DNA from 2 places in the Actinacidiphila glaucinigra genome. Region 2 is predicted to be linked to the other one. Evidence: riboswitches for the same ligand, from Rfam matches in the RefSeq annotation. Region 2 holds a riboswitch; the other holds the start of a gene.
What was found. Region 2 has a riboswitch for S-adenosylmethionine ahead of OIE69_RS04605 (glutathione S-transferase C-terminal domain-containing protein). Riboswitches for the same ligand answer to the same signal wherever they lie in the genome.
Positions count from the first base shown of each region.

Region 1: linked by a shared signal. The riboswitch ahead of OIE69_RS43615 (hypothetical protein) and the one ahead of OIE69_RS04605 (glutathione S-transferase C-terminal domain-containing protein) in region 2 are both predicted to bind S-adenosylmethionine.

Region 1 is NZ_CP109145.1:73,211-77,831, forward strand. Features, by position in the region: gene OIE69_RS43605 (hypothetical protein) at 1-141, shown strand, start outside; gene OIE69_RS43610 (3'-5' exonuclease) at 278-1,525, shown strand; SAM riboswitch class I at 1,678-1,799, shown strand; gene OIE69_RS43615 (hypothetical protein) at 1,803-2,081, shown strand; gene OIE69_RS43620 (PIN domain-containing protein) at 2,270-3,283, opposite strand; gene tap (telomere-associated protein Tap) at 3,606-4,621, shown strand, end outside.
Region 2 is NZ_CP109144.1:1,067,766-1,072,386, reverse strand. Features, by position in the region: gene OIE69_RS04620 (DsbA family oxidoreductase) at 1-551, opposite strand, end outside; gene OIE69_RS04615 (RrF2 family transcriptional regulator) at 548-982, opposite strand; gene OIE69_RS04610 (cupin domain-containing protein) at 1,120-1,626, shown strand; gene OIE69_RS04605 (glutathione S-transferase C-terminal domain-containing protein) at 1,701-2,486, opposite strand; SAM riboswitch class IV at 2,688-2,791, opposite strand; gene OIE69_RS04600 (GNAT family N-acetyltransferase) at 3,435-4,562, shown strand.

The DNA of each region.
Region 1 (4,621 bases), on a different replicon from region 2:
TGGGGCACGCGGAGCGTTCACGAGGCAATGCGCTCCGCCTGCGCAGTGCGTTCGCCTCAACAGCGGCTGGAAGCAGCCGAGACTGCCCTGGAACTGGTCATCGGGCTCGCCAATGGGAACGTTGACTTTCTCTATCAGTGAGCCTTTCAGCGTTGCCTCTCCAGGGTGAGGATGACGCTGCCCCGATCGTCGCGAAGATCCTCGGCTAACGCCCGCACCGCGCTGTCAGTGGCATGCGTTCTGCTTGCTGTACGACCGCCCACGCCCGGAGGTACCCGTGACTGCGCCCGCGACCACTACGGACGAGCCGCCCGTCTACAAGGCGGACGAGGTCCCCGAAGGCCTGCGCACCATGACGCAGCTCAAGGCGGACCGGCTCAAGCCCACCGAGGGCCAGCAGCCTGTCGGCTACCTGCGGAAGTACCGGCGTGGTCACGGCTGGGGCCAGTTCCCGCTGTACCACCCGGCCGAGGCGGCGCCGATGAAGCCCCTCTCCGAGAAGCAGCAGGCAGCAAAGGACCAGCGGCGGACCTGCCCGCGGTGCGGCGTCGTCGGCAAGCACATCGTCTACGACGGTGCATGCAGGACCTGCCGAGAGGCCGACGAACAGGCTAGCCGCGAGCTCCAAGCTCGCACCTGCGTGTGGTGCCGCCGCGTGTCGCTCGCCGCGCACGCCGAGGAGCGCCACGGCGCCTGTGAGCCCTGCTGGATTCGTCGCGCCATCACGCGACAGCTCGAGGCCGAACGACGCGCCGTATGGGCCCGTACGTGCCCACACCGGGACTGCAGCAAGGTCACGGCTACCGACGAGGAGATCGCCGCCGTGCGCGCCGCTGGGGACCACTGGGTGCCGCGCTGGTGCCCGCCCTGCCGCGAGGCCGACGAGCTGAAGCGCGCGGAACGCCAGCGCGCCTACGAGGAGCTGCGGGCCCGTGCCGCGGAGGCACGCCGCCGGCAGGTCGCCGACCTTGAGGCGTGGGCCCGCGCAGCGCTGGCCGACCCGGACGTGACCGTGCTGGACACCGAGACGACCGGCCTCGACGACGAAGCGCGGATCGTCGACCTCGGCGTCACCACGACCGCCGGCGACGCTCTCCTCGACACCCTCGTCGACCCGGGCCAGCCGATCCCCGTCGACGCGACCGATGTTCACGGCGTTACCGACGCCATGGTCCAGGGGGCGCCCACCTTCGGGGCGGTGCTCGACATGCTGACCGCAGTCCTCGCTGGGAAGCGCTGCCTGATCTACAACGCCCCGTACGACCGCGGGCGCCTGCGCCACGAACTGGCCGAGCACTACCGCCACGCCGGTCACGCCGACCCGGCCGCCGCGGCGCAGGCCTGGCTGGACACGGTGCGGTTCGAGGACGTGATGGAGCGCTACTCGGACTGGTACGGCGAAGAGGACTTCGACCACGGCGGGTACCGGTGGCAGCCGCTGTACGGCGGCGACCACCGCGCGGTCTCGGACTGCCGCGCGGTGGGTGACCGCCTGCGAGACATGGCCCGCGGCATGGACGAGTAGCCCGAGGGCTCAGCGGTCGGGGGATCTCAGCTGGTACGGCTGGGCGCGGTCGTCCCCGCCGACGCAGCGCCGTCGAAGCCCTGTCGAGCGAAGGTTGTTTAGACCCCTGCAGGTGGGTATCTTGCTCATGCGCGAGTGAGGGTGCTCGCGATGTTCCACCAGAGGGGTAGAGGGAACGGCCCGTTGAAGCCCCGGCAACCCTCCCGCCGACCGTGAGGTCCAGGTGGGGAAGGTGCCAATTCCGACTCGCGGCGAACCCGTCGCGAGGTGCCGCTTTATGGCGACGGATGGTGCCTTCGCGATGCTTCAAGACATCTTCTCGTGGATCTCTTCTCGCACGATCGTCCCCCTGTGCCTCGTGCTGTGCGCTCTCGTAGGCATGGCACCGCTCCTGGTCGTCGCTGTGGGCTTGCTGCCCGCCTGGCTGACGTGGCCATGGATGGCCGACGAAAGGCAGAAGAACACGCTGGCGTTGATTCAAGCGCTGGCAAAGTGGTCGACGGGCCTTCTGGCGGCGGCTGCACGAGGGTTCAGCGGGAAGGGTCCAAGGCAGTGATTCCCGTAGTGGCCTGCCCTCGAACGTGACCCCTACGTGCGGCACTTCCGTGTCAAGTGAGGTGCAGCGAGTACGGCTGACCATCCGACGCTGCCTGGTTGGGGTGCTGCGTCCCACCGAAGGTTCAGCAATTCACATCGAGGGGTAAGTGAGTGCACGTGGGCGCCCTGGACTACGGCGCTGTCCAGCTACCGGCCGCCGAGGCGGCCGACCTGCCAGTGCCCCCGGCCCGTGACATCCACGAACATTGCGTGGGCGGTCAGCACGTCCAGTACGGCCGCCATCCGCTCGGTGTGCCCGACACCGGGGATGGCTTCGCCCAGGCGGTCCACGATCATCTTTCGGGTCAGGGGCTGCCGGGAGCTGACCAGCGTCCGGGCAACCCGGTGCAGCAGCGTGTCCCCGGGCGTTCCCAACTCCGCCTGCCGCCACCGGTCCTCACCGCGGGCGTGCCGCTCGGTGAGTGCGTCCACCTGCGTCGAGACCTGCTCCAGCACCACGCGCGCCGCCCGTTGCCGCTGCGAGGGGACTCCCGGGCGCTTCCGCCGCCGCCAGCAGTACAGTGCCCCGGCCGCTGCCGCGCCCACCGCCGCCGCGACCGCCAGCCGCATAGGATCTTTTCTGAACTCCACCGCCGCGCGAACCAGGCTGCTGGTGAGGACCAGCAGGGCTTCGGCCTGCCGCTCCAGGTCAGCCATCCGGCCCTCCGTCACCCCGACGTCCCCCAGGGCGGCGCGTAGGTCCGCCCAGTCGCCGACCACGAGCCCGCTATCGACCAGGTCGGCGTCGGTCCCGAGGGTGACCGCCGGGGCGATCACCCCGGCCAGCAGCAGCATCGGCACATCGGAAGCATCACGTTCGGCAAGAACCTGAGCCTGCGGGGTCATCGGCAAGCCAGCGCTGTCCACGACGTATAGGACGGGCGCGTACCGCGACTGCCATAGCTCCAGTGCCCGCCCCAGGTCGAACCGGCCGCCCTCGTGGTGCCGGTCGGCCAGCACCCGCGGCACTTCCTCCCACACGTGGATCGGGATCAGGCACCGCACCGTTCCGGCCCGCGCTCCGGCGACGAACGACGACGGGGCCGGCCGCCGGGTGGCCGCGATGATGTCCGTGGTCAGTACGGAGGTGTCCAGCAGCGCGCGGCGCAGCGGCTCGGGCTGGTACAGGGTGCGTCGGCCGGACGGCGCGAACTCGTTCATCCGCGCATCGTAGTGCGGGCGTTGACCAGCCGGTACGGGATTTCGGTGCCCTGCGCGGGGTGAGCTGACCGCACCGGAGACCACTGAGTCCTGCGCTAGGACCGGTCATCGCGCGCTCAGCTTCGCGCGAAGGACCTCTTCGGTCCGACCTTGGGTGAGAACGCTCAGCCTTCGTCGCGAAGGGACACGAATGGGCTCCGCATCGTGGCAGTTCAAGGCGATCAATGATCACCAATGTGCGTTTCGATACCCGATCAGATATCTGATTCGGGACTCGATCCGATGTGCTATTGGGATAGGATTGGTGCAGGAGGTGGAGGAAGTGTCCACGGAAAACGAGTTGTTCAATGCGGTCGATTCGCTCCTGCAGCAGGTCGACAGGGGAGATCTGCCTGCCCCTGCAGAGCGTCGGCGGCTCCGCGAGGAAGCTGGGCTGACGCAGCAGCAGATTGCGCAGGCGCTGGCGACCCGCACGCAGTCGGTAGGAGACTGGGAGGCAGGCCGCAGAGAACCGCGGCCGCCGAAGCGGGACGCCTACGCGCGACTGCTGGAGGGCCTGGCCGCACGGTTCCCGGCCCCAGCCGAGACCGCGGAACCGGTGGCGGCGCCAGTCCCGGAAACGTTCACCACCCCGACGGCGCCCGAACAGGTTCCCCCCGCTCCACGCCTAGAGCGACCGACAGAAGTAGCGGCTACGCCCGCACCTCGTGTTCCGGCACCCTCCACATCGCGACGCCCCGGTGCGCAGAAGGCGGCGCAAGCCTCTTCCAGTGCAACACGCAGAAGTGCCGGGGACTTCGTCAACGGGCCGCTGGCTGTGATCGACGTCGGCTCCGACGGGAAGGTGTCGGCCTACTGCGTGGGCGGCCTGGTCCTCGACGTCCCCGCCAAGTCGCTGATGTCCCTGGTGCAGTGGACCCTGAGCGAGGCGAAGCTCGGCGCTGCGCGACTGAACGCGAACGGCAAGGACGCCGACCCCCTGGTAGTCCTCACCGACGCCGCCGCCGAACGATTCGGCCTGCCGACCCGCCTCTCGGATGAGGAACGTCGTGCTGGGCGTCTCCCTGAGGGGCACAAGATCGTGAAGCAAGTGGCCCAGACGGACTATCGGCTGACGAAGCGCGGTTTCGGGCCCTGGGCCCGGATCTACCGGCCAGCTGAAGGCAACAAGCGCTTTTGTGTCCAGCTGTGCATCCTCGGATGGGACGCTCTCGACTCCCGATCGTGGGGTAACGCGGCCCTCCTGGAACCGCCTGCGCTGGCTCACCTGCTCGGGGTGTACGCATCTCGGGTGATGACGCCGCGGGGGTCGACGGCTGTGATCGGCCAGGAGCTCAT
Region 2 (4,621 bases):
GCGCTCCGCACCGACAGCACCTCGCGCACCGGGCGGCGCGCCTCCGCACGGTCGGCCCGTACCCGCTCCAGGACGTCACCGGCTCCCGCGTCGGCCGCGAACCGTACCGGGTCCAGTCCCGGCGTGCCCCGTACGGCGGCCAGCGCGAGCGCGGGCGTGTCGGCCGGCTCCCCGAGCACGAACACGGTCTCCCGGAGCCGGCGCAGCACCCGCCCGGCCACCTCCTCGCCCTGCAGCTCGGCCGCCTTGGCGGCCAGCGAGGCGGGCCAGGAACTCGCCGCCACCCGGCTCAGACGCTCCGCCCGCGGCGCCCGGGTGTGCGCGCTGATCACCTCGACGTGCCGCGCGTACCAGGCGGTCTCCGCGGCCGCGTCGGGCGGTGGGTCGTCGTCGACGTCGAACAGGACGCCGTGCACGCGGCGCCAGCGCACCCGGCCGCCCAGCGCGGCCCGCAGCCTGCGGAACACCGGTTCCGAACCCCAGGCCCAGGGGCACAGCGGATCGGTGTACTCCACCACCTCCACGGCGGGCGGGGGAGGCGGGGCCGTCACGCAGCTCCCTTCCGGTCCAGCCGTTCCGCGGCGGCCGCCGGCAGGAGCGAGGCCAGGGTCACCCCGCCCAGGACCGCCGCCGCGCCCGCCTCGACCTGGCGCCACACCCCCGGCAGCCCCGCGGCCGGACCGGGGTAGCCGAGCCCGGCCAGCGACTCGCCCCGCAGCGTGATCAACTCGCCGTCCACGGCGCGCGCCACGTCCAGGAGGGTGATCTCGCCGGCGGGCCGGCCGAGCCAGTAGCCGCCCTCGCAGCCACGCTGACTGCGCACCAGCCCGGCCTTGCGCAGTTCGCTCACCACGGACTTCAGGAAGCGGAACGGGATCTGCTGCGCGGAGGCGATGGCCTCGCAGGTCAGGGGGCGGGCAGGCTCACAGGCGAGCTCCAGCAGAGCCCGCGTGGCGTAGTCCGCCTTCGCGGAGATATGCATGGGGCCATCATGCCCCAACCGGTCCGCGCGGCCCGGGGGTTCCGCCACCGCGCTCGTTCATTGCGGCAGCATTGCCGCAGGTAAGCCTAAAAGACACTTCTTGACATCCTTTTCGGGGCCGCCCTAGCGTCCCGGCCATGAGCGAGCCCCTGACGAACCCCGGTGAAGGCTTCCATCCCCATCTCCACGACGCGCCCGGGCAGGCGGCTGCGGCCCTGCGGACCCGGCTGCACCACATCCGCGCGGACGCCCTGGACGGCGAGACGGCGCAGACCGGCGGGATGCGCAGGTTCGCCGCCGTCAGCGGGCGGACCGTGGGGTCCGAGAAGCTCTGGATGGGCCAGACCCACGTCGCCCCGGCGACGGCGTCCTCCGACCACCACCACGGCGAGTCCGAGACCGCGATCTACGTGGTGAGCGGGCACCCCGAGTTCGTGTTCCTGGACGGCTCGGGCGACGCGCCCGAGGAGGTGCGCCTGCGCACCTCGCCCGGCGACTACGTCTTCGTCCCCCCGTTCGTGCCGCACCGCGAGGAGAACCCGGACCCCGCGGAGGAGGCCGTGGTCGTCATCGCCCGCAGCACCCAGGAGGCCGTCGTGGTCAACCTCCCCGGTCTGTACGCCCTTCCGGCCGAGGGCGCCTGAGCGGGCCCGCACACGCACCCCGGAGCCGTCCCCGCCCTCGCCCTGTGCGACGAGGGCGGGGACGGCTCCGTGCGTCAGACGGTGGGCGCGAGCGCGGCCGCCGTCCGCTGCGCACGGAACGCCGGGTGAAGGTCCAGACGGGCGACGTACGCCGTCAGGTGGCCGTAGGAGCAGAGCAGGCCGCTCGCGAGGTGGGAGAGGGCCACCCACACGTCGACGTCGGCGGCGGTCAGGTGCCCACCCAGGACGTACGGCCCGCAGGCCAGCCGGCGGTCCAGCAGGTCGAGGGTGGCGTGCAGGGTCCGCAGGGCCGCGTCACGGTCGGACGGTGTCCCGTCCGCGGCCAGTTCGGCGGCTCTCGTCAGGCCCGCGTCGACCGTGTGCCGGAGGCCCTCGATGTCGGGCAGGAGGGCCGGGGGACACAGCGGAGGTACGGGAGCGCACCCCTCGGCGCCGAGGCGGCCCGCGAGGTCGCCGAGGATGTCCGGGGTGTGGTTGCTGACGACCCGCCCGGTCCACCGGTCGCACAGTGCGGGCACGGTGAGCGGTCCGTCGTAGTGGTGCCACGTGGCCTCGTAGGCCGCGCGCAGCGCGGCGAGCGCGGTGTCGCCGGCGGCCCCCGCCGGGACGGGCGTCGTGGCGACGGAGTCCCGCAGCCCCAGCAGGTCGAGGGTGATGGCGACCCGTTGCGAGAGCGGGCACCCCGGCGACAGGAACAGCTCGAACCGGCGCGGCGCCGGGTAGAAGCCGCCGGCGAGGTCGACACCGATGCGGCTGCGGAAGCGGTCGGGACGGGACGCGCGCGGCAGCGCCGAACAGGAGACGTGGAGTGCGGGGTCGAGCGGGATCGTCTCGGTCATGCCCTCTCCAAGGCGTGGCGGGCCGCCGGTCGCCCCGTGGGGGCACCGGCGGCGGGACGGCTGAAGGTCCTGGGTGGAGGTCAGCCGGCCGCGCCGTACGAGCTGCAGACGCGCAGGAAGTCGATGTGCAGCCGCCGGGTGAGGAGGAGGGTTCGTGCCCTGGGCATGTCCGCCTCCCCGGCTCGGGGCCCGCCGGAGGCGGGACCGCGCTTGCCCCGCCGCACCGGCGGGACCAGGTCGTCACCCGGGGCACCCCACCGCGATGTGAGGGTTGCCGGTCAGCGGGCCGGGGCCGATGACCCACCGCGCCGCGGGGCGGCGTCGTGGGCGCTGACGATCGTGACCTGGCCATCAGTGTCGAGTCGTCAAACCCCGCGCGTCAAGGGACCCGTTCGCGTCTCATCGGACCGCTCACGATGTGAGACGGCGTCGTTGACATTCCCGGTGGGCCGTGCCTAACTTACGCCGCAGATCGGTCATGAGCTCCGGCGCGAGCCCGGCTCGCCGGGGCCGGCGCCCCCGTGTCGCGGTGGGACGCCCCGGATGACGACCGGACCGGACGGTCCGACGACGGCAATGGACGCGAGGCCCCGCGGGGCGGAACGGTGACGGTGACGACGATGCACGCAGTTCCGGGGACGGCCGCACAGCGGCCCCACGGCCGCGTCCCGTCGTGCCCGCGGCTCCCCGTCGCCGCGCTCCACGTCCCCAGCGCCTCCTGTAGCGCGTGTCCCGCGCACTGTCGCGCCCTCTGTCAAGGCTGACGGCTTCCTGAACCCCGGCCCCCGCCGCTGACGCGGCGGCGCGCCCTCCCGCCCAGGCCCGCCCAGGCTTGCTCCGCCCGCCTCCCCGCCTCCCCGCCGCATCGCCACGCCCGCCGGACGCCCGATGCCGGTGGAGCCGCTGCCGCGTGCGCGACCGGGGCGTACCGAACCGCTGGAGTCCCCCATGACCGAACCACCCGGCACCGCCGTGTCCTCCCGCCCGGCGCCGCCCCCGCCCGGAGCACCCGCCGACGCAGCGCCTCCCGCACCAGGACCGCCCACCGCAGAGCGGGTGTTGCCGCTACGGCGGCGAGGTCGCCTGATCGCCACGGCGGTCGTGCTGGTGCTCGTCGCCCAGATCGCCCACGGCCTGGTGACCAACCCCTTCTACCAGTGGGACCGCTTCGCCTACTGGTTCGTCCGGCCGGTGATCCTGGACGGGCTGCTCATCACCCTGGAGGCGGCCGCGTACAGCGCGGTGCTCGGCCTGCTGGGCGGGATCGCGCTCGCACTGGCCAGGCTCTCGGGCAGCCCCGTGCTGCGTGCCGTCAGCTGGACGTACACCTGGCTGTTCCGCTCGGTGCCGCTGATCGTGGTGCTGCTGTTCCTGTACAACTTCAGCGCGCTGTACCGGACGTTGAGCCTGGGTGTGCCCTTCGGGCCGGCTTTCCCTGGTGGCCGTCGGGGTCGGCGGGACGGTGCGCAGCGCGCCGACGTCTCCCCGTTCACCGCGCTGTCCGACCCGGCCGATCCGCGGGCCTGGGCGGACCTGACCGTACTCGCCGGGCCGGGAGCCGCCGTCGCGGTCACCGGCGCGCAGCGGCCGCCCGACGGTTGGGAACTCGTCGAGGGCGGGGTGGGGGTGCAGCTCGTCGACACCTCGCTGCGCGCCGAACACGCGCCTGAGGCGGTGCGGCTGGGCGCCGCCGACGTCCCCGAGATCCTGGAACTCGTCGCCCTCACCAGGCCGGGCCCCTTCCTCTCCCGGACCGTCGAACTCGGCACCTACCTCGGCATCCGGGAGGAGGGACGGCTGGTCGCCATGGCCGGGGAACGACTGCGGACGCCGGGATGGACGGAGATCAGCGCGGTGTGCACCCACCCCGGTCACCGCGGCCGGGGTCTGGCGACCCGGCTGGTACGCGCCGTGGCCGCGGGGATCAGGGACCGTCGGGAGACCCCCTTCCTCCATGCCGCCGCCGTCAACACCGGCGCGATCCGGCTCTACGAGTCGATCGGGTTCACCCTGCGCCGCCGGACGACCTTCCTCTTCCTGCGAACCCCGGGCGGCCCGGGGGAACAGACCGGCTAGGGAAGGCGTTCCGTTGACAGGAGGAGTACGGGCGCCGTGCCGCCCGCCGTATCCGGGGA